2 regions of the Shewanella scandinavica genome follow, and region 1 is predicted to be linked to the other one. Evidence: predicted binding sites of a transcription regulator. Region 1 holds the regulator's gene; the other holds the start of a gene.
What was found. The regulator FliA, encoded in region 1, starts transcription of late flagellar genes. The targets are predictions, from matches to a motif close to CTAAAGNTNNNNNNNNNNNNGCCGATA.
Positions count from the first base shown of each region.

Region 1 (12,184 bases):
CGTAACTTCGACAAAAGATGGTGTCGGTTCTACTGTTTTAGCCTTAAGTACAGGCGCCAGCAATTTTTCTAGCGCTTGCTTATCCACTTGAGAAGCAATCTTACTTACAGGTGCAACAAACTCATGTTGTCTTGGCGTCGCTTTTGGTTGTAGCTGTACCGTTGGCGTTATCGCCCTCTCATGAGCTTGTGATGCAGCCGTACGACCATTTTCAGCCAAGATTGCTGCATCAAGTAATGCCGCCTCCGTTTGATTAGTGGCAACATTTTGATTTGAGTCAGCTTTTACTATGCTTTGAGGAGAAACTGCCTGACTTGGAGCGTCGTCTTCCTGCAGCAATAATGCGAAAAAATCAAAAACAGTTTCATCAACCGATTTTGACATGGCCAAACTCCCCAACTAATAAAAAATCTAATAATCTTTCATAGGCTTTTACACCACGACATCCACTCGCATAATGCGATGCAGGTAAATGTGCCAAACTGGCATCTCTAAACTTAGTATCGACTGGAATCACGTCCTTCCATAGGGTTTCAGTGTATTCTGTGCCCAGCACTTGCAAAGCAGCGGGTGATGCCTTAGTACGTTTATCGTACATGGTTGGCACGACAGTATAGCTGTAACGCGTCTTTTTAGATCGCCCCATCAACTCCATCGTTTTTATCATCCGCTCTAGCCCTTTAATGGCAAGAAACTCAGTCTGCACGGGAATAATAATATGCTGACTTGCCGCAAGGGCATTGACCATTAAAACACCAAGTACGGGTGGACAATCAACGATAGCCACATCATATTCATCAGCAACTAACGCTAATAAATTACGTAAAACTAACCCCATCCCCTCTTGATGACCTAAGGCTCGGTCTAATGTTGCCAATGCCATAGTGGCCGGCAACAAGTCGAGACCATCGACTAAGGTTGGTACGACATGGGATAAAACGAGTTCTTTAGAGAGGCTTTTATGGGCCAGAAACACATCAAATAAAGAGCCAGGAACCTCTTCAGAATCAATGCCTAAATAATAACCTAGCGAAGCGTGTGGATCGGTGTCAATCATAAGTACACGCTTGCCACGCTTAGCTAAGGTTCCCGCTAAACTCGCAACCGTCGTGGTTTTGCCTACACCACCTTTTTGATTCGCTATGGTCCAGACTTTCAAGAAGTGACCCCCACATAAATTGATTCAATGCTAATAAATGAGAATATTTAACACGCATTCCAAAGGTTATTGCTCTTCTCTCGTCGTAACTCGGATACCACCATTGGGTAAACTAATCACTTTAACTCCATCGGCATTTTCAGAAATCACCACTGGCAGCATCTGTGCATTTTTCGGTTCAATTGACTGATTAGGTTCAATAGGCGAAGTCGCAGTCTCGACATCCTTTTTTGGCGTCTGGAGCAGCGTAGGAACTAAAGGTTGCTGATTAGCGTTATCCTTCGTCGTATCCACCCCAGAATTCTGCTTATTCAGCAAAGGCGGAACACTAATCTGGGTAGATTCAGGACCAATTGTCACAGCCTTTTGTTCACCTGGAGTAGCCAATTGCAACATAGCTTTAGTTTGATCAGGATGAGACGCTAACCAAGCAGCAATTGCTTCAGCTTGTTCGTCAGGGACCATTAACAGTACCTGAGTCGATTCCAAACGTTTTATCTCTTCTCTCAACAAACTATTTTTATGCCGATAATCGAGACTCAAGGCGCCAAGACATAAAATAGCAATCGCCATAAGCAAGATGATGAGCACACTATTCGTGCCCATCGGATGCAGACTCTTAGACACGAACAGACTCTTTTAAAATGCATTCAGCCATGTTGTCTAACGCAATCGACTGAGTGGCAATACCAGCACTAGCGACAGCCTGAGGCATACCATAAACCACACAACTGGCTTCATCCTGCGCCCAAATGGTCGCACCGACTGCTTTCAACATGCGGGCACCTTCTCTGCCATCCGCGCCCATACCAGTTAGCACAACGGCAAGCACGTCACCGCTAAAGGCTTTGGATGCAGAAGCAAAGGTGATATCAACGCAAGGCTTATAGTTCATGTCTGCACTGCCAGCAATGACCTTTAATCGGCCACTTGCGCCAGTACGTTCAACCATCATTTGCATTCCGCCTGGCGCTAAATACGCACAGCCAGGTCTAAGAAGATCGCCATTCGCGGCTTCTTTTACTTCAATCTTACATAAACCATTCAAACGACTTGCAAATGCTGGCGTAAAAGCTGCTGGCATATGCTGGATTAATAAAATCGGATGCGGATAGTTTGCCGGGAATTGGGTAAGAATTTTTTGCAAGGCAACTGGACCACCAGTAGATGTGCCGATCAGCAGTATTTTATACTGCTTACCACTTGCACGAATCGACGCTGCTGTTGAGGTCCTCACAGGAGCCGTGGCTGGAGTATGCGACGCTATACTCGTTGTCCCTAAAACGCTACTTGTTGGGCGCACACTAGATGTTGAAGTGACGACAGGACGTGCAATAGGACGAAACATTCTGCGGCGTCCCAATGCCTTCACCCTTTGCTGCAACAATAAAATAGCATCATCTTTATTGGTAGCAATGTCTTCAAAACGTTTAGGTAGAAAATCTAACGCACCAGCATCTAAAGCGTCTAGCGTAGCTTTAGCGCCATCATGGGTTAAAGAAGAAAACATCAAGATCGGCGTCGGACATTTAGCCATGATTTCACGGACGGCAGTAATACCATCCATCACGGGCATCTCAATATCCATAGTGATAACTTGAGGATTAAGTTCAGCAGCCATCTTCACCGCTTCGGCCCCATTTGAGGCCGTCGCGATAACTTCCAGTTCAGGATCTTGATTGACTATTTCACTAACACGTCGTCTGAAAAAACTTGAGTCATCAACGACTAATACTTTAATGGCCATTCCATTCCTTAGCTTGGAAACTAATTCTTACTTTTCGCATAATGCTTTAACAATCCAGGGACATCTAAAATCAGTGCGATACCACCATCCGATGTAATCGTCGCGCCAGCCATCCCAGGAGTGCCATGTAACATAGCGCCAAGGGGTTTAATCACTACCTCTTCTTGACCTATTAAGGCATCCACAACAAAACCAATTTGCATCATACCTAATTGCACAATCACTACATGACCATGCTTTTTATCGCCATGTCTAAAGGTCGTTTTATTTCTATGTAGCCAGTGCTCCAAATAAAACAGAGGTACTGCCTTGTTACGCACTATGACAGTGAGTTGTCCATCGACAATATTGGTCTTAGTGAGATCGAGATGGAATATCTCATTCACACTAGACAAAGGTAATGCAAACACTTGTTTAGCGACATCGACCATTAAGGTTGGCATAATTGCTAACGTTAACGGTACTTTAATCTCAAGTATCGTGCCCTTACCTTTCATAGAATCAATATGCACTGTGCCGTTAAGTTGGGTGATACGGGTTTTTACCACGTCCATCCCAACGCCACGACCAGAAATATCTGAAATTTCGACCTTAGTTGAAAAACCTGGCGCAAAAATTAAATTATAAGCTTCGCTGTCAGTCATCCGCGAAGCTGAATCTTCATCAAGTACACCACGTGTTATCGCGATTTTTTTCAGTTTTTCAGGGTCCATACCAGCGCCATCGTCTTCGATTTTCAGCAGTATATGGTCACCTTCCTGACTTGCAGATAAGGTAATTGTACCCGTTCTCGGCTTGCCACTGGCTTCACGCTCATTTGGCATTTCAATACCGTGATCCACCGAGTTACGCACTAAGTGGACGAGTGGATCGGCAAGCGCTTCAACTAAGTTTTTATCTAGGTCAGTTTCTTCACCGACCATAATCAAATCAATTTCTTTATTGAGTGTACGCGCAAGATCACGGACTACCCGAGGGAAACGACCAAACACTTTTTTGATCGGTTGCATACGGGTTTTCATCACAGCGCCCTGTAAATCAGCTGTTACGAGATCTAAATTCGCAAGGGCTTTAGACATTTCCTCATCATCACGACTGATGCCTAAGCTCACTAATCGATTACGCACTAATACTAACTCACCGACCATATTCATGATTTGGTCGAGTCGTGCAGTATCAACACGAACCGTGGTTTCACCTTGAGGCACATTTGCTGAACTTGCTTTAGCAGGCGCTTTCTCTACAACCGCGATGTCTATTTTCGGTTTTGCGGCAACAACGGGGGCTGGTGCTGCAACTTTCGCAGGCTCAGGAGTCACTGCGGCTTTAGGTGCGGCTGTCACAGCTGGCGTCACTGGCGACGCTTTTACGTCAGCTTTCGCAGGTGCTCCACCTTTACCATGGAGTTCATCAAGTAATCTTTCAAACTCATCATCAGTAATTTCATCGGCATCGACTATAGGTTGAGGCGTAGGTGCAGCGACAACCTTTGGTTTAGCCGGCACTTCTGCCTCGACTTTAAACTTGCCAGAACCGTGAAGTTCATCAAGCAATGCTTCAAACTCATCATCAGTGATGTCGTCGCCCGATGCAGGAGACGCTTTAACCTGTGCCGCAGGCTTAGCGACAACAGGTTCAGGGACCACGGCGGTAGCCGCAGGACCTTTTCCTGAGCCATGAAGCGCATCTAATAAAGCTTCAAATTCAGCGTCGTTGATATCATCAATACTTGAAGATGAGCTATGACTTATCTCTATAGGGATGTCTTGTGGGACGGGAGTTTCAACAATGGTTTCAACGACAGGCTCAGGTTCGACAATTTCGACCACCTCTGCAGACGCAACTTCAGATGGCAATGGCGCACCTGAACTCAGCATTTTAAGCCTAGCCAACAAACCCGAATCGGCAGGATCTTGCTGCTCGCCCTGCTGCGTTTGAGCAAACATGGTATTAATTGCATCAACAGCCTGCAAAATAATGTCCATCAGCTCTGCATTGACGCTACGTTTGCCAGTCCGTAATAAATCGAAGGTATTTTCAGCCTCATGACACACATCGACCATGGGAGTTAAGCTAAGAAAGCCTGCGCCACCTTTAACGGTGTGGAACCCTCTAAAAATGGCGTTTAGCAAGTTAGTGTCATCAGGATTATTTTCAAGCGCAACGAGTTGCTCTTGCAGAAGCTCTAAAATTTCACCGGCTTCGATTAAAAAGTCCTGGAGTATCTCTTCATCTACATCAAAGGCCATCAAATTGACTCCCAGTTAGAAACCCAGACTCGATAGAAGATCATCCACTTCGTCTTGACCCGTTACTACATCTTGACGAAGCTCGGCATTCATTATCGGCCCTTCCGCTTCAATATTATTTTTCTGAGCAATCTGACTTTCAATCATAGGCTGCTCACCAAATACCGTCAGCATAGAAACCAGATTACTTTCTACTTCCATAACCAGATCAATAACACGACGTATCATTTGTCCTGTTAAGTCTTGAAAATCTTGCGCCATCAATATTTGATTTAACAATTCACGCAGTCGAGTCGAGTCATTTGAACTACGGGACATAAGATCTTGGACATCGTGGCAAAGAACCTTAAACTCGCTGAGTTCTATTTCTCGGCGCATTAATTTGTCCCAAGATGGCATGACTTTTTGAATATTTACCGTTACGGCATTGGCCAAAGGTAAACATTCTTCTACCGCATCCATGGTTTTATTTGCCGCTTGTTCAGTCATGTCAATAACGTAATTTAAACGTTGTTTGGCATCGGGAATTTCTGTATTGGCTAATTCAGCTAGACGATTATCAACTTGAAAATCCATTAAAGCGCTATGAAGTTGCCGAGTTAATTTCCCTACCTCTTCAAATAATTCTCGTTGCAGTGGAGCAGCAAGCTCCCGAAATAAATCATCTGCCTGACGTTGCTCACCGACACTTAATAATTCAACCAAGTGCTGAGCTTGTTCGAGCGTGATGAGCCCTGATGTTTGTGACTTCATAGCTCATCCTTGCTCAAGCGAGTCGTTCGAATATTTTATCTAGCTTCTCTTTCAGCGTTGCAGCGGTAAAAGGCTTAACCACATATCCATTCACTCCCGCTTGAGCGGCAGCGATAATCTGTTCACGTTTTGCTTCAGCTGTCACCATTAATACGGGTAAATGCTTTAGCGAATCATCTGCGCGAATTGCTTTTAACAGATCGATGCCTTGCATACCGGGCATATTCCAATCTGTAACAACAAAATCAAAATCCCCCTTTTGCAACATCGGCAGGGCTGTTGAGCCATCGTCTGCTTCTTGGGTATTGTTAAACCCCAAGTCTCGCAACAAGTTCTTGATGATACGCCTCATTGTCGAAAAATCGTCAACAATGAGAATCTTCATATTCTTGTCCAAGGTTTCCTCCGGTGAGCTGACATTCTGTGCTCGATTAATAATTATACTTATGTCCAGTGCTTGAGTTTAGCTTTCAATCGCAACATTGCCTGACTTAATATCTGGCTAACACGCGATTCACTGACCTCAAGAATGGCGCCAATCTCTTTTAAATTCAATGCTTCATCGTAGTACAGGGATAACACTAATGCATCTCTTTCAGGCAATAATTTAATTGCCTCAACCAGCGCAGAATGAAATTGGTTCTCAGCTAATGCTTCAAATGAGTCATCATCGGACCGATCACTCACTGTAAGTATATCCTGAGATACGCCTAAGTCTTCTATCCCTATGATTTTTCCGACAGAAACATCGTTAAGAATATGATGGTACTCATCGAGCGTCATATCAAGTTTTTCTGCAATTTCTGTGTCGCGTGCATCACGGCCCAGTTCTTGCTCTAACTCATCAATAGCATGTGCAACCTTGCGGTTATTACGATGAACGGAACGAGGCACCCAATCACCACGGCGAATTTCATCTAACATCGCCCCTCGTATACGTATGCCGGCGAAGGTTTCAAATTTCGCACCCTTGCCACCATCAAACTTGGATGATGCTTCTAATAAACCCATCATCCCAGCTTGGAGTAAATCATCTAGCTGCACTGAGGCAGGTAGTCTGGCGAGTAAATGATGCGCAATTCTTTTAACCAACGGAGCATACTGTTCAACGATCGACGATTTATTGTCTAAACAAGTATACGCAGCGGCTTTATTCACTCGTTTTTTCCTCTTGAAAATCTGGTCGTTGAACTAAACGCTCAACGAAAAACTCCAAATGCCCACCAGGTTGCTGCGGTACAGGCCAGCTTAGAATTTTATTTGCCAACCCTTGATACGCAATCGCTGCTGGTGATTTAGGATACGCTTCAACCACCAATTTTTGTTTACGAACTGATTTACGTAAGTTTTCGTCAAATGGGATTGTTGCAACCAATTCAAGGGCGACATCCAAAAATCTGTCGGTCACTTTACTGAGTTTAGCAAATAATTCCATACCTTCGCGTAAACTACGCACCATATTGGCAACTATTTTAAAACGGAACACGCCATGCTCACGGCTGAGGATTTTTATCAGGGCATAGGCATCGGTAATTGATGTGGGTTCATCACAAACAACGACCAGCACATCCTGCGATGCACGTGAGAAACTGAGCACCATATCTGAAATCCCAGCAGCAGTATCTACGACTAGAATATCAAACTGAGTCCGCATCTCACTAAATGCGCGAATTAACCCGGCATGTTGCGCTGGGCTTAATTCCACCATCCCTTGTGTTCCTGAAGTGGCTGGCACTATGCCAATCCCTTTAGGGCCACGAACGATAATATCGTCAAGCTCTGCATCACCAGAGAGAACATGGGATAGGTTACGCTCGGCACGAATACCCAGCATGACATCGACGTTTGCTAAGCCAAGGTCAGCATCAAGTACCAAGACACGCTTGCCTTTTTCGGCTAATGCCACAGCTGTATTAATGGAAACGCTGGTTTTACCAACGCCACCTTTACCACCTGTGACCGCGATTACTTTCACTTTTTCGTTATAGGGTTGATTCATCATACGTAAACCACTTGCTTGATCCAGGGTCATAAATCTACTCAAATGCACAGGCCATATTATCTGACCACGCTGTGTCTTGTAATGATTGTTGTTCTGTACTATCTAACGCTGCGAGTGCCTGCTGGGCTAAATCTAAGGTATCCGCAACTTTCATATCTTCAGGAACTCTTTGTCCATCAGTAACATAACTTAATGGTAATCCGTTTTGGATCAACACACTTAATGCCCCTGCTAACGACACAGATTCATCGAGTTTTGTGAGAACGACACCAGATAGGGGAATGCGTTTAAAATGATTGACTGCATCTTGCAGCACACGGCGCTGTCCTGTCGCAGACAGTACCAGATAACTGCGGATAGGTATCCTGCTATTTGCAGTTAAATTATCAAGTTGCTGGTAAAGACGCATATCTCGCTGTCCCATGCCAGCCGTATCTATCAATACTAGCTTGCGATTTCTAAACTGATAGAGAATTTGCTCTAATTCATTCAGATCATGAGCTTGCTTTACTGGGCAGCCCATTATTTTCCCATAAGTTGCTAATTGCTCATAGGCTCCGATGCGATAATGATCTGTCGTTATCAAAGCCACATGCTCAGCACCATGATGGGCAGCAAAACGGGCTGCTAGTTTCGCTAACGACGTGGTTTTACCCACACCCGTTGGCCCCACCAATGCAACCACCCCGCCCTGTTTAACAATATCATCACCTTGATTATCAAGCATATTAGCTAAACTTTGAGGTAAGGCTCTGACTAATTCTGCAGGCGTATAATGTTGGCTCAGCGCCGCTAATTTATTGGCAACCGCAGGGGAAAATTCAGCCTCAAGTAACTTGGCTTCGAGCATAGCTCCGACAGGGTCGATACGTTTTTTATGTTCTGTCATCAAAGAGGACACTTGATGTGTTAACAAATTACGCAATGAAGCTAGCTCATCACGCATTGCCTCAATATCGGCATTTTGTTTCTGTGATGTTTGTGGCTTCTTATCAAAAGCGGCAGGCGCTTCGCGACGCTCTACTTTGGCAGTAGCCGGCGCTTGTAAGCCCTTAGCCCATGCAGGTAAATCTGCATCAACTTGCTGATGCGACATCTGTTGATTCAAACGACTTTGCTGCTTCTCTAACAAGGCTTGTAATGAGTCAGCAGGTGCCGCAGGCTTTGCACGGGTTTCTACTCGTATAGGCTGCTTAGCCCCTAGGGATACGAGGTCGTCACTCACGTCCATAAAGGTTGGCGCTGGCGCAGTAGCTGCGGTTTTTGCTTTAGGCTCATCATAGTCAACGGCAGCGACAATTTCGATGCCACCATTCACTTTCTTATTTGACATAATGACGGCATCTGAGCCGAGTGTTTCTTTCACTTGGGCCAGTGCGGCGCGCATGTCTTTGGCAAAAAATCGTTTAATCTTCACTTATGCGTCCTCTACTGGCCGACTGCAGATACAATACGTATTTGCTTCTCATCAGGTATTTCTTGATACGAAATGACTCTGAGATTAGGAATAGTATGTTTAACAAAGCGTGACAGCGTCGCGCGTAACATACCTGACGTCAACAATATGGCGGGTTGTCCGACCATTTCTTGCTTCTGAGCCGCATCGGCAAGGGACTGCTGCATGCGTTCTGCAAGACCGGGTTCAATATTTGGACCATCACCACCGGTTGCTTGCATTGATTGATGCAACATCTGTTCCAACTCTGGCGCCAATGTAATGACGGGGATTTCTAACTCTGGACCAGAGATCTCTTGGACTATCATACGTTTCAATGCAATACGCACCGCAGCGGTCAAAACTTCAGTGTCATTACTCTTAGTGCCGTATTCTAACAAAGTTTGCACTATTGTACGCAAGTCTCTGACTGAAACCCCTTCATTTAAAAGGTTCTGCATCACTTTTACGACATGTCCGAGTGGCATGACATCAGGAATAAAGCCATCCACCAGTTTAGGCGAGTGTTTCGCAAGCATATCCATCAGTTGTTGCACTTCTTCGTAACCTAACAACTTAGCAGCATTATTGGTCAGCAATTGGCTAATATGGGTTGCCACAACCGTGGCGGCATCAACAACCGTATACCCTAATGTTTGCGCGTGTTCACGTAATTCAGGGGCAATCCATACCGCCTCCAGACCAAAAGCTGGGTCACGCGTTTCAATACCATCGAGCTTGCCATAGACTTGACCAGGGTTGATCGCCAATTCGCAGTCGTGACGAATATCCGCCTCACCAACAACTACGCCCATTAATGAAATGCGATAGGCATTGGGCGACAAATCTAAATTATCGCGAATATGCACTGCTGGCACTAAGAAGCCCAGTTCTTGGGATAACTTTTTACGTACGCCTTTGATACGGCTTAATAACTCGCCACCTTGACCTTTATCGACCAGCGGAATTAAACGATATCCCACCTCAAGCCCAATAGTATCAACATGATGCACATCATCCCAGCCCAACTCTTTAGGCTCCTTATCTTGCCTCTCTACAGGGCCAGACTTAACTTGCTCTAGGGCTTTAATGCGTTTTGATTCATTACGCTTATAGACAAAATAGGCGGCACCTGCCGTCATAAAAGCAAAACTTAAGAACGCCATATGCGGCATGCCAGGAACGATTCCCATGACAAATAGGACTCCAGCAGCGATACCCAATGACTTAGGACTGTCAAACATCTGACTCATCATCATTTGGCCCATATCACCGGATTCATTTTGACGGGTCACCATCAATGCTGCTGCGATTGACAATAATAACCCAGGGATCTGCGCCACCAGACCATCACCGATAGTCAGCAAGGTATAAATTTCAACCGCTTCAGAAAAACTTAAGCCATGCTGAACAATACCTATGATGAAACCACCTAAGATGTTGATCACTAGAATCATGATACCCGCAACGGCATCACCTTTTACAAATTTTGAAGCACCGTCCATCGCACCATAGAAATCCGCTTCACGTGTCACTTCTGCTCGACGTAATCTTGCTTGTTCTTGATTCAAAGTCCCGGCATTTAGGTCGGCATCAATTGCCATTTGCTTACCAGGCATAGCATCTAAGGTAAAGCGGGCACTCACTTCAGCAATACGACCAGCACCTTTCGTCACCACCGCAAAATTGATAATAATCAAAATGATAAAGACAACCAAGCCAACGGCATAGTTACCGCCAATCACCACTGAACCGAAGGCTTCAATCACCTTACCTGCCGCATCGCCACCATTATGGCCCTCGAGTAATACCACACGAGTTGATGCAACGTTCAGTGCAAGGCGAAGTAATGTCGCCACAAGTAATACCGTTGGAAAGGCGGCAAAATCTAACGGCCTATCGGTATAAATTGCGACTAACAATACGATGAGCGCTAAGGCTATGTTGAATGAGAAAAGTATATCTAATAAGAATGGAGGAATAGGTAAAACAATCATGGCCAATGCAGCAAGCACAACCATAGGCGTACCAATGCCTTTGAGTGAGCTCAGCCGCATTTGTTTTACTTGACCAAGAGTCGCTTTAACATCCATTCGCTATAACCTAAATTTTGACGTGTAAGAAGCGAAAAGCAAAAAACACGCCAACAAAATCAACCTGACTAATTAAGGAGAATTATACCTATGACTCATTGATATAAAGAAGAAATAATATTGGAACATTCATATAAAGTGACATCATCTTGTGTATCACTCACAAGTGTCAGATGCTGCAAACTTAATATTTCAATTCATCAGGAATGGGCTGATTAAGCGGAACTGGAATAGGTTTACGACCGCGTCCTTTCTGATATTGGCGTAACTGGAATACATAGGCCAAAATCTGTGCCACAGCAGTAAACAATCCTTCGGGGATTTGTTGATCCAACTTAGTCGTATGGTATATTGCTCTCGCAAGCGGTGGTGCAGATACAATGGCTACATCATGGGCGCGGGCAATCTCACGAATTTTAAATGCGACGTCATCAACGCCTTTAGCTATGACAAAGGGTGCAGCGGAGCGCTTTACATCGTATTTAATCGCTACTGCAAAATGCTCAGGGTTAACAACGATGACATCGGCATTGGGTACTTCAGCCATCATTCTGCGCTGAGCCAACTCATGCTGCATCTGCCTTACTCGCGATTTCACTTCAGGCTTCCCTTCAGTGTCTTTATATTCATCCTTTACTTCTTGTTTGGTCATCTTAAGTTGCTTGTTGTGATTCCAAATTTGGAACGGCACGTCGATGACGACAATCAATAAAATAGAGGAACACAACAGGATAAACATCCACACA
Region 1 covers NZ_JAUOES010000001.1:3,437-15,620, forward strand. The annotation lists gene Q4Q50_RS00025 (chemotaxis protein CheW) at 1-384, opposite strand, end outside; gene Q4Q50_RS00030 (ParA family protein) at 368-1,159, opposite strand; gene Q4Q50_RS00035 (membrane anchored protein in chemotaxis locus) at 1,226-1,765, opposite strand; gene Q4Q50_RS00040 (protein-glutamate methylesterase/protein-glutamine glutaminase) at 1,779-2,906, opposite strand; gene Q4Q50_RS00045 (chemotaxis protein CheA) at 2,927-5,155, opposite strand; gene Q4Q50_RS00050 (protein phosphatase CheZ) at 5,171-5,908, opposite strand; gene cheY (chemotaxis response regulator CheY) at 5,922-6,305, opposite strand; gene Q4Q50_RS00060 (RNA polymerase sigma factor FliA) at 6,353-7,066, opposite strand; gene Q4Q50_RS00065 (MinD/ParA family protein) at 7,059-7,940, opposite strand; gene flhF (flagellar biosynthesis GTPase FlhF) at 7,945-9,327, opposite strand; gene flhA (flagellar biosynthesis protein FlhA) at 9,339-11,438, opposite strand; gene flhB (flagellar biosynthesis protein FlhB) at 11,623-12,184, opposite strand, start outside.

Region 2 (12,184 bases), 140 kb from region 1:
CGGGATCATCCGTGACAGGGTGGTCGCCTAATTGCACTCTTAGATCATCGATGACCAATTTGTAGTTAATCGACATTGCATTGCTCTCTTTGTAAACTGACAGAAGTCGAAGTCATAGGTAGTGACTTCGACTGCTCAATTAAATCAATGAATTAGAAACCACCCCATAGGGTTGCAATGGTTCCTGCCAATAGGGCATAACCGATGGCAACTGGCATAGTCTTACGGATAATTTCTGATTCTCTACCCGCCATACCCACCACAGTGGCAGCGGCTACTACGTTCATTACGCACATCATGTTACCGGCGTTCGCACCTATACCTTGTAGTGCCAAAACCAATGTGTGATTCATGCCAACATTGTCAGCCACACTGTATTGCAGACTGGAGAACATCATGTTCGAGAAAGTGGCTGAACCTGATAAGAAGGCACCAAAAATCCCTACTATAGGCGCCACCCATGCCCAAACCGCCCCCATTGACTGGCCCAGCATATCGGCTAGGGCAACTGGCATAGAGGCAAGACCTGCACCATTAGCACCTGAGTTTAAGAAGATTTTCACCATAGGCACCGAAGCACCTAATGAAATAATGGTGGGTAACATGGACTTACATGACACACCGACCGTTTGCTTAATCGCAGGACTTTTCATTTTGAACAGGAAGAAACCGAGAATACACACGGCGACGAAGAAGGCGCCTGGGGCGTATAGCGTCGCGAAGCTGGCCTTAAGTTCGGTGCCCATTAAACCTGTCCAGCTGATATTGAAGCTTGATAACCAGGCTTTAAGCGGCATAACTGTACGAGATAACACTAACAGCGCAGCCATGATGATATAGGGCGTCCAAGCGGCTATTTGTGAGAATTTGGCTGTGGCTTCAACCTTGACTCCCTCTTGACTGTCATTTTCGGCAAAATCATTCCAAGGGGTTTTAGGAAGCAAATAACCTTTGCGCGCAACAGGGATCACCAGTGCCATACCGATTAATGCACCGATAACCGCTGGGAATTCAGGGCCTGCGAGGTAGTTGATGATCCATGCGGGGACAGTAAACGAAAGGCCTGCAAAAATCGCAAATTTCCAAATCGCTAAGCCTTCCTTAAAGGATTTATTACGACCAAAGAATCCGGTCAGCATAGTCACCATGACCAGCGGGATTAATGAACCTGTGATTAAGTCGATAGTGATCATATGCATGACGATATATTGCGCGTAACCAGCATAGTTACCGCCATGTGCCGCAAATTGCTCCGCAGCCATGCTTACGCCACCTTGGATCAGACCCTGTTCCATCCCAAAGAGCACTGGTAAGCCTATCGCTCCAAATGATACGCAGGCTGAGTCGGCAATCAAAGCAACAACCGCAGCGGCAACCGGTGGTACGCCCAGCAGTACAAGCAGCGGTGCGCCAATCGCGGCGGGTGTACCAAAGCCTGCACTGCCTTCGATAAAGGCGCCAAATAACCAACAAATGATGATCACTTGCACCCGGGCATCGGCACTGATGTTAGTAAAGCCAGCGCGGATAGTGTCCATTGCACCTGAGTATTTCAGGGTATTGAGCAGAAATACCGCACCGAAGATGATGGTTAATGGAGTGATGGCTGATAGCAGTCCCTCGAGGACCGATGCCGCCAGTAATGTGGTATCCATTTGCCAAATAAACACAGCGGCGAGCGCAGTGACTACCATGGATATGGGCATAGCCTTTGATGCAGGCATTCTGAGTAACACTAAAAATAGCATTACGCTGAGCACTGGCGTCAAGCTGGCGAGGAGTTGAAGTATTGTCATGCTTGCCTCTTCATAAAGTGGTCTGTCTTATTATTGATATTAGGATTTTTCATCTGCCTTCATGTCGACTTCCCAGACCAATAAATCAGCAGTTAATACTGCAAGTACTTACGGTCTCGACATTCTGTGTTGTGTACTAGACGCTATTGTGGGCTTGACTAATATGATCTAGATCATCTTGGCTGCTATATGAAATGCTAATTTACAGTGCTGCGGGGTGCTTCTCTCAGGGGATTTTCTTATATGTGACAATGATCACTTAGACTCTTGGATGTATATCTACTTTGGTTATATAAAATTGAGTTTGTTGTTTTTCTGGTTATTAAAAGTAGAGCTATCACTCATATTTATCGTCATTATTGCAATTAACTGATCCATTTATTTCATTAATAGACTCTTAATGTTTTTTTAAGACATTTTTAAGGTGTGATTAAGATCACGTAAGGCGACGCCGTTGAATTAGAAAAATTGTACTGAAGTTTATCAAGTAATTATTTTTATTGATTAAATTTATGGTTAGCTGATGTTTTTTTTATAGTGATGCAGATCACCTTTTTTAAAGTCGAAATTTTATTGTGATGTAAGTCACTTAATTAAATTTACTTTAATTTGAAATTAAATAACCGTTATTTAAGTCACTTTCAGTTTTTTGAACAGCGGGATACTTCTCTTTCTACGAACTCAAAGAGAACTTCTCGTCTTTAGTCGCCATTTTTATGGGAATATTTACAAAATAAAAAAGAGACGGAATACGTCTCTTTAATAGGGTAATTGGGTAAGTTATAGAAATAGGACCCATTATGGGAAATAGGACAAATAAGCGCTGGCTTAAAACAACTTGCTGCCCCAGCCTAATTTTGTTCGCAGCACGTGGAAATAATTGTGACCTTTAGGATGAATAAGCCGTAAACGTTCAGAGCTGCGGCGCACTATGATTTCATCGCCCGGTAACACGGCTAAATGCACATGGCCATCACAGCTGACTTCGAGGTTTTCGCCATTTTCGGGTGACACAACCATTTTTATCGTGCTGCAGGCATCGACGACAATCGGGCGACACGACAAAGTGTGCGGGAACATAGGCACTAAGATCAGGGCCTGTAAATTAGGCGTCAGGATAGCGCCGCCAGCGGAGAGGGCATAAGCCGTTGAACCGGTAGGCGTTGACACTATCATGCCGTCGGCACGCTGGCTGTACATGAACTGATCGTCAATATAGACCTCAAACTCAATCATGTGGGCAATTTTACCCGGATGGAGTACGGCTTCGTTGACGGCGGTATTGCTCGCCTTGAGCATACCGTGGCGATAGACTTCGGCTTCGAGTAAGAATCTGTGCTCGGTATCGAACTCACCGTCGAGTACCTTAGCGAGCGCTTCTTCAAAGGCATCGGGCGGCAGGTCGGTTAAGAAGCCTAAATTGCCGCGGTTAACGCCAATCACGCCTAAATCGAAGCGGGCTAATACCCTAGCTGCGCCAAGCATGTTACCGTCACCACCGACGACTATGGCTAAGTCGCAGCGCGCGCCAATTTCTAGCAAATCGACCGCCTCGATATTGGGCCCTAGTTCGGTAGCAACACGCTCTTCCACTAAGACTTCAAAGCCTTGCATTGTCAGCCAATGATGCAGACGTTTTAAGGTTTGGTTGGTCCCTTGGTGATGAGGTTTGCCGATAAGGCCGATAGTATGAAACTTTGTGGTCATATTTATGCTAGATCTGGCCTTAGGCCTTGAAACGTCAAAATTGATCCCCATAATATGCCCAGAGTATTTCAGAAACAAAGCATTTTTAGCTGGAGTGAAAATGAGCAACGAATCGATTAAAGCAGAACAGGATCTGATCCAAGAGGGTGTAGAGTCTGAAGTATCTACCGCAGAAGCAAGTCTGATCGATGAGCTTACCCAGGCCAATTTCCGTATTGAAGAGCTGGAACAGTTACTCGCTGAAGCTTTGGCGAAAGTTGAAGAGCAGAAGGATTCAGTTATCCGCGCCGCAGCCGAAGTCGACAATATTCGTCGTCGTGCTGCAATGGATGTGGAAAAGGCGAACAAGTTTGCCTTGGAAAAGTTCGCCAATGAACTTTTGCCAGTACTTGATAACATGGAGCGCGCATTGATGGGGACTAACCCTGAAGATGAAGCGACGAAAGCGATTTATCAAGGTGTTGAGTTAACTCAAAAAAGCTTACTCACTGCGGTGGCTAAATTTGGTGTTAAGCAGATTGATCCACAAGGTCAGTCATTTAACCCTGATCAACATCAAGCTATTGGTATGCAGCCAAGTGCCGAGTTCCCTGCGAACACTGTGATGTTGGTGATGCAAAAGGGTTATGAGCTGAACAGTCGCTTGCTGCGCCCTGCTATGGTAATGGTGTCACAGGGTGGCCCTAACCAAGAAAGTGCAACGATAGATATCGAAGCTTAAGCTTTATTGGAACAGCCGCTGTTCTAACAGACAGCAACAAAAAAGGACTGCAATTGCAGTCCTTTTTTTATGGGCGAAATCTGAATCGGCAAACAGAATCGGTCAGCAGTACTTGACCGAGTTCTCGCTCTTACGCCATCTATTGAATCACTTATTGCGCTAGATAAGCATTGATTTGCGCAAGTATGCCTTCGGCATCCAGTTGCAAGTCATGGGTAACTTCCTCGGGTGAGCCATGTTTGATAAATTCATCAGGCAAACCAATCTGAAGCACGTCCTTGGGCATTCGCAGCTTTTGAAGCTGTTCAAGTACGCCAGTACCTGCGCCGCCCATGATGGCATTTTCCTCCACAGTGACGAGCACTTCGTGGGTTTGCGCCATCTCTTTGACTAAATCAACATCGAGCGGTTTTACAAAGCGCATATCGACAACCGTTGCATCTAAGCTTTCGGCAGCGGTTAACGCCGAGGCTAACAAGGTGCCAAAGTTGAGAATGGCAATGCGTTTGCCCACACGTTTGATCACGCCTTTACCAATCGGTAATGCCGTCATCGCTTCGACTTGCATCGCTCCCGTGGCGCTGCCCCTTGGATAACGCACTGCACTTGGACCCGCATCATAGCAATAGCCAGTGTAGAGCATTTGACGACATTCATTTTCGTCCGACGGCGCCATGATCACCATGTTGGGGATGCAACGCATAAAGCTTAAATCGAATGCACCTTGGTGAGTTGGACCATCGGCACCGACAATACCGCCGCGATCGATAGCGAACAATACCGGTAATTGCTGTAGCGCCACATCATGAATAAGTTGATCGTAGGCGCGTTGCAGGAAGGTCGAGTAAATCGCCACCACAGGCTTAAAGCCTTCACAGGCAAAACCTGCGGCTAAAGTCACTGCATGCTGCTCGGCAATCGCCGCATCGAAATATTGTTTCGGGAAACGCTGGGAAAACTCCACCATGCCCGAGCCTTCGCGCATCGCAGGCGTAATCGCTAACACTTTCTCATCTTGCTCGGCTATGTCGCATAACCATTTACCAAAGACTTGAGAAAAGGTCGGCAAACCGGGTTTGGTGGCCGGCTTTTTAAACAGCGACGGATCAAACTTAGGTACGGCATGCCAACCGATAGGATCTTTTTCAGCAGGTTCATAACCACGACCTTTCTTCGTCATGATGTGCAGCACCTGTGGACCTTTCAGATTGCGCATATTACGCATGGTCTCGACCAGAGCATCAACATCGTGGCCGTCGATAGGACCGATATAGTTGAAACCTAACTCCTCAAATAGCGTGCCAGGAACGACCATGCCCTTGAGGTGTTCCTCAGTGCGTTTGGCCATTTCTTTGATAACGGGCATGCCTTTCAATACTTTCTTGCCGCCTTCGCGCAGCGTAGTGTAGAAACGGCCTGACATCAGTTGGGCTAAATGGTTATTGAGGGCGCCGACATTTTCAGAGATCGACATTTCGTTGTCGTTCAATACCACGAGCATGTCATTGTGCAAGTCGCCAGCGTGGTTCATGGCTTCAAACACCATGCCGCCTGTCATGGCGCCATCGCCGATCACGGCAACGACTTTACGACCCGCTTGCTCTTTCTCTGCGGCAATCGCCATCGCCAGCGCGGCGCTGATAGACGTGCCTGAATGCCCAACGCTGAAAGTGTCGTATTCACTTTCTTCACGCCATGGGAAAGGATGCAAGCCATCTTTTTGCCTAATGGTGTGCATCTTGTCACGACGACCCGTGAGAATTTTGTGGGGATAAGCCTGATGGCCCACATCCCAAATCAGCCGATCAAAAGGGGTGTTGTAGACATAGTGCAACGCAACAGTGAGTTCCACTGTGCCGAGCCCAGAGGCAAAATGTCCGCTGGACATGCCAACAGACTTAAGAAGGAACTCGCGCAGTTCGTCGGCTACTTGTGGTAAAAGTGCCTGAGGAAGCTGGCGGAGTTCATTGGGGGTGTTGGCCTGCGCCAACACGGGAAACTGAGAAATGTCCAAACTCATAGCGAGATACTTCGACTCTTATTATATTCTTCGCTCAATGATATAGCGGGCGAAGTCTGCAATTAACTGGCTATTGTATGGCAATTTAGCCAGCGCTGATAGTGCCTCTTGGATCAGTTGTTTGGCGGTGTCTTGTGCACCTTGTAGTCCAAGTAGTTGTGGAAACGTACTCTTATTCGATTCAGTATCAGAGCCTTGCGGCTTACCGAGTTCTTCGGTGGTGGCTACTATGTCAAGGATATCGTCTTGTACTTGGAAGGCGAGTCCGACCGCACGGGCAAAATCCATCATAGCAGCATACTGATCTTTTGGCGCGTTTGCGGCGATTAATGCTAACTCAACGGCGCAACTGATAAGGGCGCCAGTTTTCATATTATGTAGCTGAGTTAATGCTTTAAGATCAATATGTTTATCGGTTGAGGCTAAGTCTATCGCTTGGCCGCCACACATGCCACGATAACCTGAGGCTTTTGCTAGTACTCTGACCATAGCGATATGTTGCTCGCTGCTGATCCCAGCTACCGCTTCGGTGACAATTTCAAAGGCTAAGGTCTGCAGTGCATCCCCCGCTAAAATGGCGGTCGCTTCATCAAAGGCGATATGCACAGTGGGCTGACCACGGCGCAGCTCATCATCATCCATGGCGGGTAAATCATCGTGGATCAATGAATAAGCATGGATACATTCAATGGCTGCGGCGCAGGCATCTAATTTTTCGAGCTCGACCCCAAACATGCGTCCGACACTGTATACGAGGAAAGGTCGAATGCGTTTGCCACCCAATAATGCGCCGTAAGTCATGGCGGCTTTTAATTGGGGAGCGGTATCTTCAAGCGTACTAAAACGCTGTTTTAATTGATTATCAACCCGTTGTTGATATTCTTGAATGGCACTGACTAACACGCTTATTCGCCCTCAACGGCATAGGGGGATAGGGGCGCATTTTCATCTTGTTTCAGTAAAATGGCCACTTTTTGTTGGGCTTGTTCGAGTTTTGCTTGGCTATTTCGAACCAGATTGATGCCACGTTCAAATTGTTTTAACGCGTCATCGAGGGAGATATCGCCTTGTTCTAGATCGGCAACAATGCGCTCAAGTTCGCCAAGGGATTCTTCAAAACTGAGATTTTCGGGTTTCTTCGCCACGTTTATGCTTCCTTTGATTTAGCGGACACAAGGTATATCAGGGCGGCTTTAGGGTCAAATTCAGACTAAAGATATTTGCTCAATAGCACGCTTTGTTACTGAAATTTTTTCAGAAAATATAAATTGTCGCTAAACTTGCTTAGTGTGTGTCCGATAACTGACAATAGTATCATCATTTGTATGGTAATTTTTAACTTGATAGACAAGGCTCGCATGTGTGTCGGTGGGATTATCTTATTCAGTGGAACAACTGAGTGTTATTGCTTACCTAGGGTAAGTATTATGTCGTTTATTACGAAAATTGAGGAGCCGTTGTGGATTTAGCAACAGTAATTGGAATTGTGGGTGCCTTTGGTTTTATCCTCGGGGCAATGGCCACCAGCGGCGGTTTAATGATTTTCGTTGATGTACCCTCGATTCTTATTGTTTTCGGTGGGTCCTTCTTCGTGGTGATGATGAAGTTCAATCTTAAACAGTTTTTTAGTGCGGTAAAAATCGCCGCCAAAGCGTTTATTTTTAAGATTGATAAGCCAGAAGATTTGATTGAACAGTCCGTGACTATGGCTGATGCCGCCCGTAAAGGCGGTTTTTTAGCTTTAGAAGAAGCGCAAATTACCAACAGCTTTATGCAAAAAGCCGTCGACATGCTCGTTGATGGTCACGATGGTGAAGTGGTGCGCGCTGCCTTAGAGAAGGATATCGCCCTGACCGAAGAGCGCCATCGTACTGGGATCGGCATTTTTAGAGCCTTCGGTGACGTAGGTCCTGCAATGGGCATGATAGGTACGCTGGTGGGTCTTGTGGCCATGCTGTCAAACATGTCAGATCCTAAATCCATCGGCCCTTCAATGGCGGTGGCCTTGTTAACCACCTTATACGGCGCTATGGTCGCCAACATGGTTTGTCTTCCTATCGCGGATAAGTTAACGCTTAGGATGGGTGAAGAAATGCTGAACCGTAACTTGATTATGGATGCGGTATTGGCGATTCAAGACGGACAAAACCCTCGGGTGATTGAAGGCTTCTTGAAAAATTATCTGGCTGAGAAAAATCGCAAAATAGATACAACGGACGGAGAGTAGCCCATGGCTAAGGCTAAGTGCAACTGTCCACCGGCCGGAGCACCGATGTGGTTGGCGACCTTTGCTGACTTGATGTCGCTGTTGATGTGTTTCTTCGTGTTGTTATTGTCATTTTCCGAAATGGACGTAATGAAGTTTAAGCAGATCGCGGGCTCAATGAAGTATGCCTTTGGTGTGCAAAATAAGGTGGAAGTCAAAGATATCCCGAAGGGGACGTCAGTGATTGCCTTAGAATTTAGACCAGGACGTCCCGATCCCACCCCGATTGAAATAATCAACCAACAAACCAATGAAATGACGGAACCTGTATTGGATTACCAAGCGGGTGAAGACGACAGTGCGGGCGGCGTGCAGCAGCAAAGTGGTTCCCAGCGTGGCGGCGAAGCCACTGCAACAGCGCAGGAAGTGGCTGATGCGGTTAAGGCCGAAGCGGCAGCGGCGCAGGATAAGATCAATCAAGAAGTGAAGAAGATGGCGCAGGAACTCAATAAAGAAATCACCGATGGTGCGATAGAAATTGAGTCCTTAGGTCAGCAGATTATTATCCGTATCCGTGAGAAGGGCTCATTTGCCTCTGGTTCTGGCTTCCTTCAGCCTCGATTTAAACCTGTGGTGCGCTCTGTTGGCGAACTGCTAAAAGATGTGCCAGGGATTATTACGGTATCGGGTTACACGGATGATATGCAAATCAGCGATGAGCTTTATAGCTCTAACTGGGATTTATCCAGTAAACGTGCTGTGGCTGTGGCCCACGAGTTAGTACAAGTTAAAGGCTTTGATTCTAAAAGGATGAAAGTGGTTGGCATGGCGTCTAACAATCCGATAGTGCCAAATGATTCACCGGAGAATCGTGCCCGTAACCGCAGGGTGGAAATTGCCATTGAGCAAGGTAAAGCCAAGGAATCTGATGAAATTCAGGTTGGCAATTCGCCTTAGATAGGCTCAATACGCGCTGTATCTAAAGCCGCAATTCTGTTGCGGCTTTTTTTATTGGACTAATGCAGACTTTTCCCTTTTTAGGTCGCTTGGGTATATAATCCTCCGATTATTCTTTTAACCAATTTTGCTGTTTTAAAATTGCCCGCGGAAATCCCATGAAGTTTATTGTAAAGCTGTACCCAGAAATCATGATGAAGAGCAAGCCTGTACGCATGCGCTTCACCAAAATGCTCGAAACCAACATACGTAATGTGCTCAAAAAAGTCGACGAAGACGCTAAAGTTCAACGTCAGTGGGACCGCATTATGGTGATGGTACCAAAGGATAAGCCAGAATTGGCCCAAGCCTTCGGTGAGCGTTTGGCGTGTATTCCTGGCATTGCTCACGTAGTGCAAGTGGATGAGTACAGCTTTGAATCTGTGGACGATATTTATCAGCAAGTCTTGCCTGTTTACCGTGACCAACTTGCGGGTAAAACCTTTTGCGTGCGAGTGAAGCGCACTGGCGATCACGATTTTAATTCTATCGAAGTGGAGCGTTACGTCGGCGGCGGTTTAAATCAGTTTACCGATGCTTTAGGTGTGCGTTTAAAGAATCCCGATATTACCGTTAACCTTGAAATTGAACGCGATAATCTTTACATGGTCACTAAGCGCATTGAAGGCTTAGGCGGTTTCCCTATGGCGACACAGGAAGATGTGTTGTCCTTGATTTCTGGTGGTTTTGACTCTGGTGTGTCTAGCTATCAATTTATCAAAAAGGGGGCGCGTACCCATTATTGCTTCTTTAATCTGGGCGGCGCGCAGCATGAAATTGGCGTAAAACAAGTGGCTTACCATTTGTGGAAAACCTACGGCGAATCCCACAAGGTTAAGTTTATCTCTGTGCCTTTTGAGCCTGTGGTCGCTGAGATTTTAGAGCGTATCGATAATGGCCAAATGGGCGTTGTGCTCAAGCGTATGATGATGCGCACTGCGGCGCGTATTGCCGACCGTATGGGCATTCAAGCCTTAGTAACCGGTGAAAGTTTAGGCCAAGTATCGAGCCAAACGCTGACCAACTTAAACGTGATTGACCGCTGTACTGAGCTGTTGATTTTACGTCCGCTGATCGCCATGGATAAACAAGACATTATCAACGAGAGCCGTAAAATCGGCACCGAAGATTTTGCCAAGTCTATGCCTGAATATTGTGGCGTGATTTCGCAAAAGCCAACGGTTAAAGCGGTATTAGCGAAAGTTGAAGCGGAAGAGAAGAAGTTCTCTGAAGATTTGATCGATCAAATCATTGCCCAGTCTGTCACTATTGATATCAGGGAGATCGCAGAACAAATGGATACTCGGATTACTGAGACTGAAACGGTCGCCAGTATTGATACCAACCAAGTGGTCATTGATATTCGCGCCCCTGAAGAAGAGGAAAGCAAACCGTTGCAAATTGAAGGCATCGAGATTAAACGTATCCCATTCTTCAAGTTAGCGACTCAATTTGCCGATCTCGATAAGCAAAAAACCTATTTGCTGTATTGTGAGCGTGGGGTGATGAGTAAATTGCAGGCATTGTATTTAATCGAGCAAGGCTACACTAACGTCAAAGTGTATCGCCCATAAATCCATGCAAACTTGCCCACTGACATGTCTTGTCAGTGGGAAGTGCCCATAGAGATTGAATACAAAAAAGCCGCATATCAATGCGGCTTTTTCTTTTGGTCTTCGAGGTGAAAACCTAAATTGGTGTTGTCTTATAAGCTGTTAGGCTTAACGACTTGCTGATTTGATGCGACATCATCTGCGGCAATCAATAGCGTGGCTTCTTGCAGCACTTCTTGGTGCATTTTATTCATTGCAGCAGTTAAGTCTGCAGTGATACTAGCTTGTAAGTCGCTAGTATCGATGACGATTTCGTCAACGAGTACATTAGCACTGGCATTTAAGCTGAGTGCTGAAATTATCGCTAACGCAAACGCTGATTTTAAATTAAACATAGTCGCCTCCGGGCTGACAAATTAAAGCTGTCAGACATTCCCATCACCAACTTTGAGATTGTCCAACTAGGGTGTTTCATAGATATAAGTGTTTCGTGGATACCGCTGTTTCAATGGCGCAAAATTTAACCAAAATCACTGGCCTTTACAAACGATTAAATGTAACAATACGGATTAGAAAAACTAATTAAAAAATGAGACTGAGATCACTATGTCCAGACGATTACCACCGCTTAATGCGGTTAAAGCATTTGAGGCAGCCGCGCGGCATTTGAGCTTTACGCGCGCAGCAGAAGAATTGTTTGTTACGCAGGCTGCGGTGAGCCATCAAATAAAGGCATTAGAAGATTTCCTCGGATTAAAATTATTTCGCCGAAAGAACCGTTCTTTGCTTTTAACCGAAGAAGGACAGAGCTACTTCCTCGACATCAAAGACATCTTTATTCAACTCGCCGATGCTACCGACCGATTACTCGCCCGCAGTGCGATTGGTTCTCTGACGGTCAGTATGTCGCCCAGTTTTGCAATTCAATGGTTAGTGCCGCGTTTGGCAAAGTTCAGTGAGAAAAATCCCGATATCGACGTGCGTATTAAAGCCGTCGATACCGAAGCGAGCTCATTAACCGATGATGTGGATGTCGCGATTTATTATGGTCTAGGCAATTGGCCTGGTCTGCGCGCCGATAAGCTCAGAAACGAAGTGCTCATTCCTGTGTGTTCGCCCATGTTACTCAATGGTCCTAAGCCGCTGTCAAAACCGAGCGATTTAAAATATCACACACTATTACAT
Region 2 covers NZ_JAUOES010000001.1:144,001-156,184, reverse strand. The annotation lists gene Q4Q50_RS00680 (FAD-binding and (Fe-S)-binding domain-containing protein) at 1-76, opposite strand, end outside; gene Q4Q50_RS00675 (L-lactate permease) at 153-1,796, opposite strand; gene nadK (NAD(+) kinase) at 2,625-3,503, opposite strand; gene grpE (nucleotide exchange factor GrpE) at 3,604-4,224, shown strand; gene dxs (1-deoxy-D-xylulose-5-phosphate synthase) at 4,376-6,244, opposite strand; gene ispA ((2E,6E)-farnesyl diphosphate synthase) at 6,266-7,147, opposite strand; gene xseB (exodeoxyribonuclease VII small subunit) at 7,150-7,389, opposite strand; gene pomA (flagellar motor protein PomA) at 7,704-8,471, shown strand; gene Q4Q50_RS00640 (flagellar motor protein MotB) at 8,475-9,407, shown strand; gene thiI (tRNA uracil 4-sulfurtransferase ThiI) at 9,566-11,020, shown strand; gene Q4Q50_RS00630 (hypothetical protein) at 11,152-11,394, opposite strand; gene Q4Q50_RS00625 (transcriptional regulator GcvA) at 11,606-12,184, shown strand, end outside.
Region 2: pomA (flagellar motor protein PomA) is a predicted target of FliA. The motif match lies at 7,519-7,545, and genes of this name have one in related genera.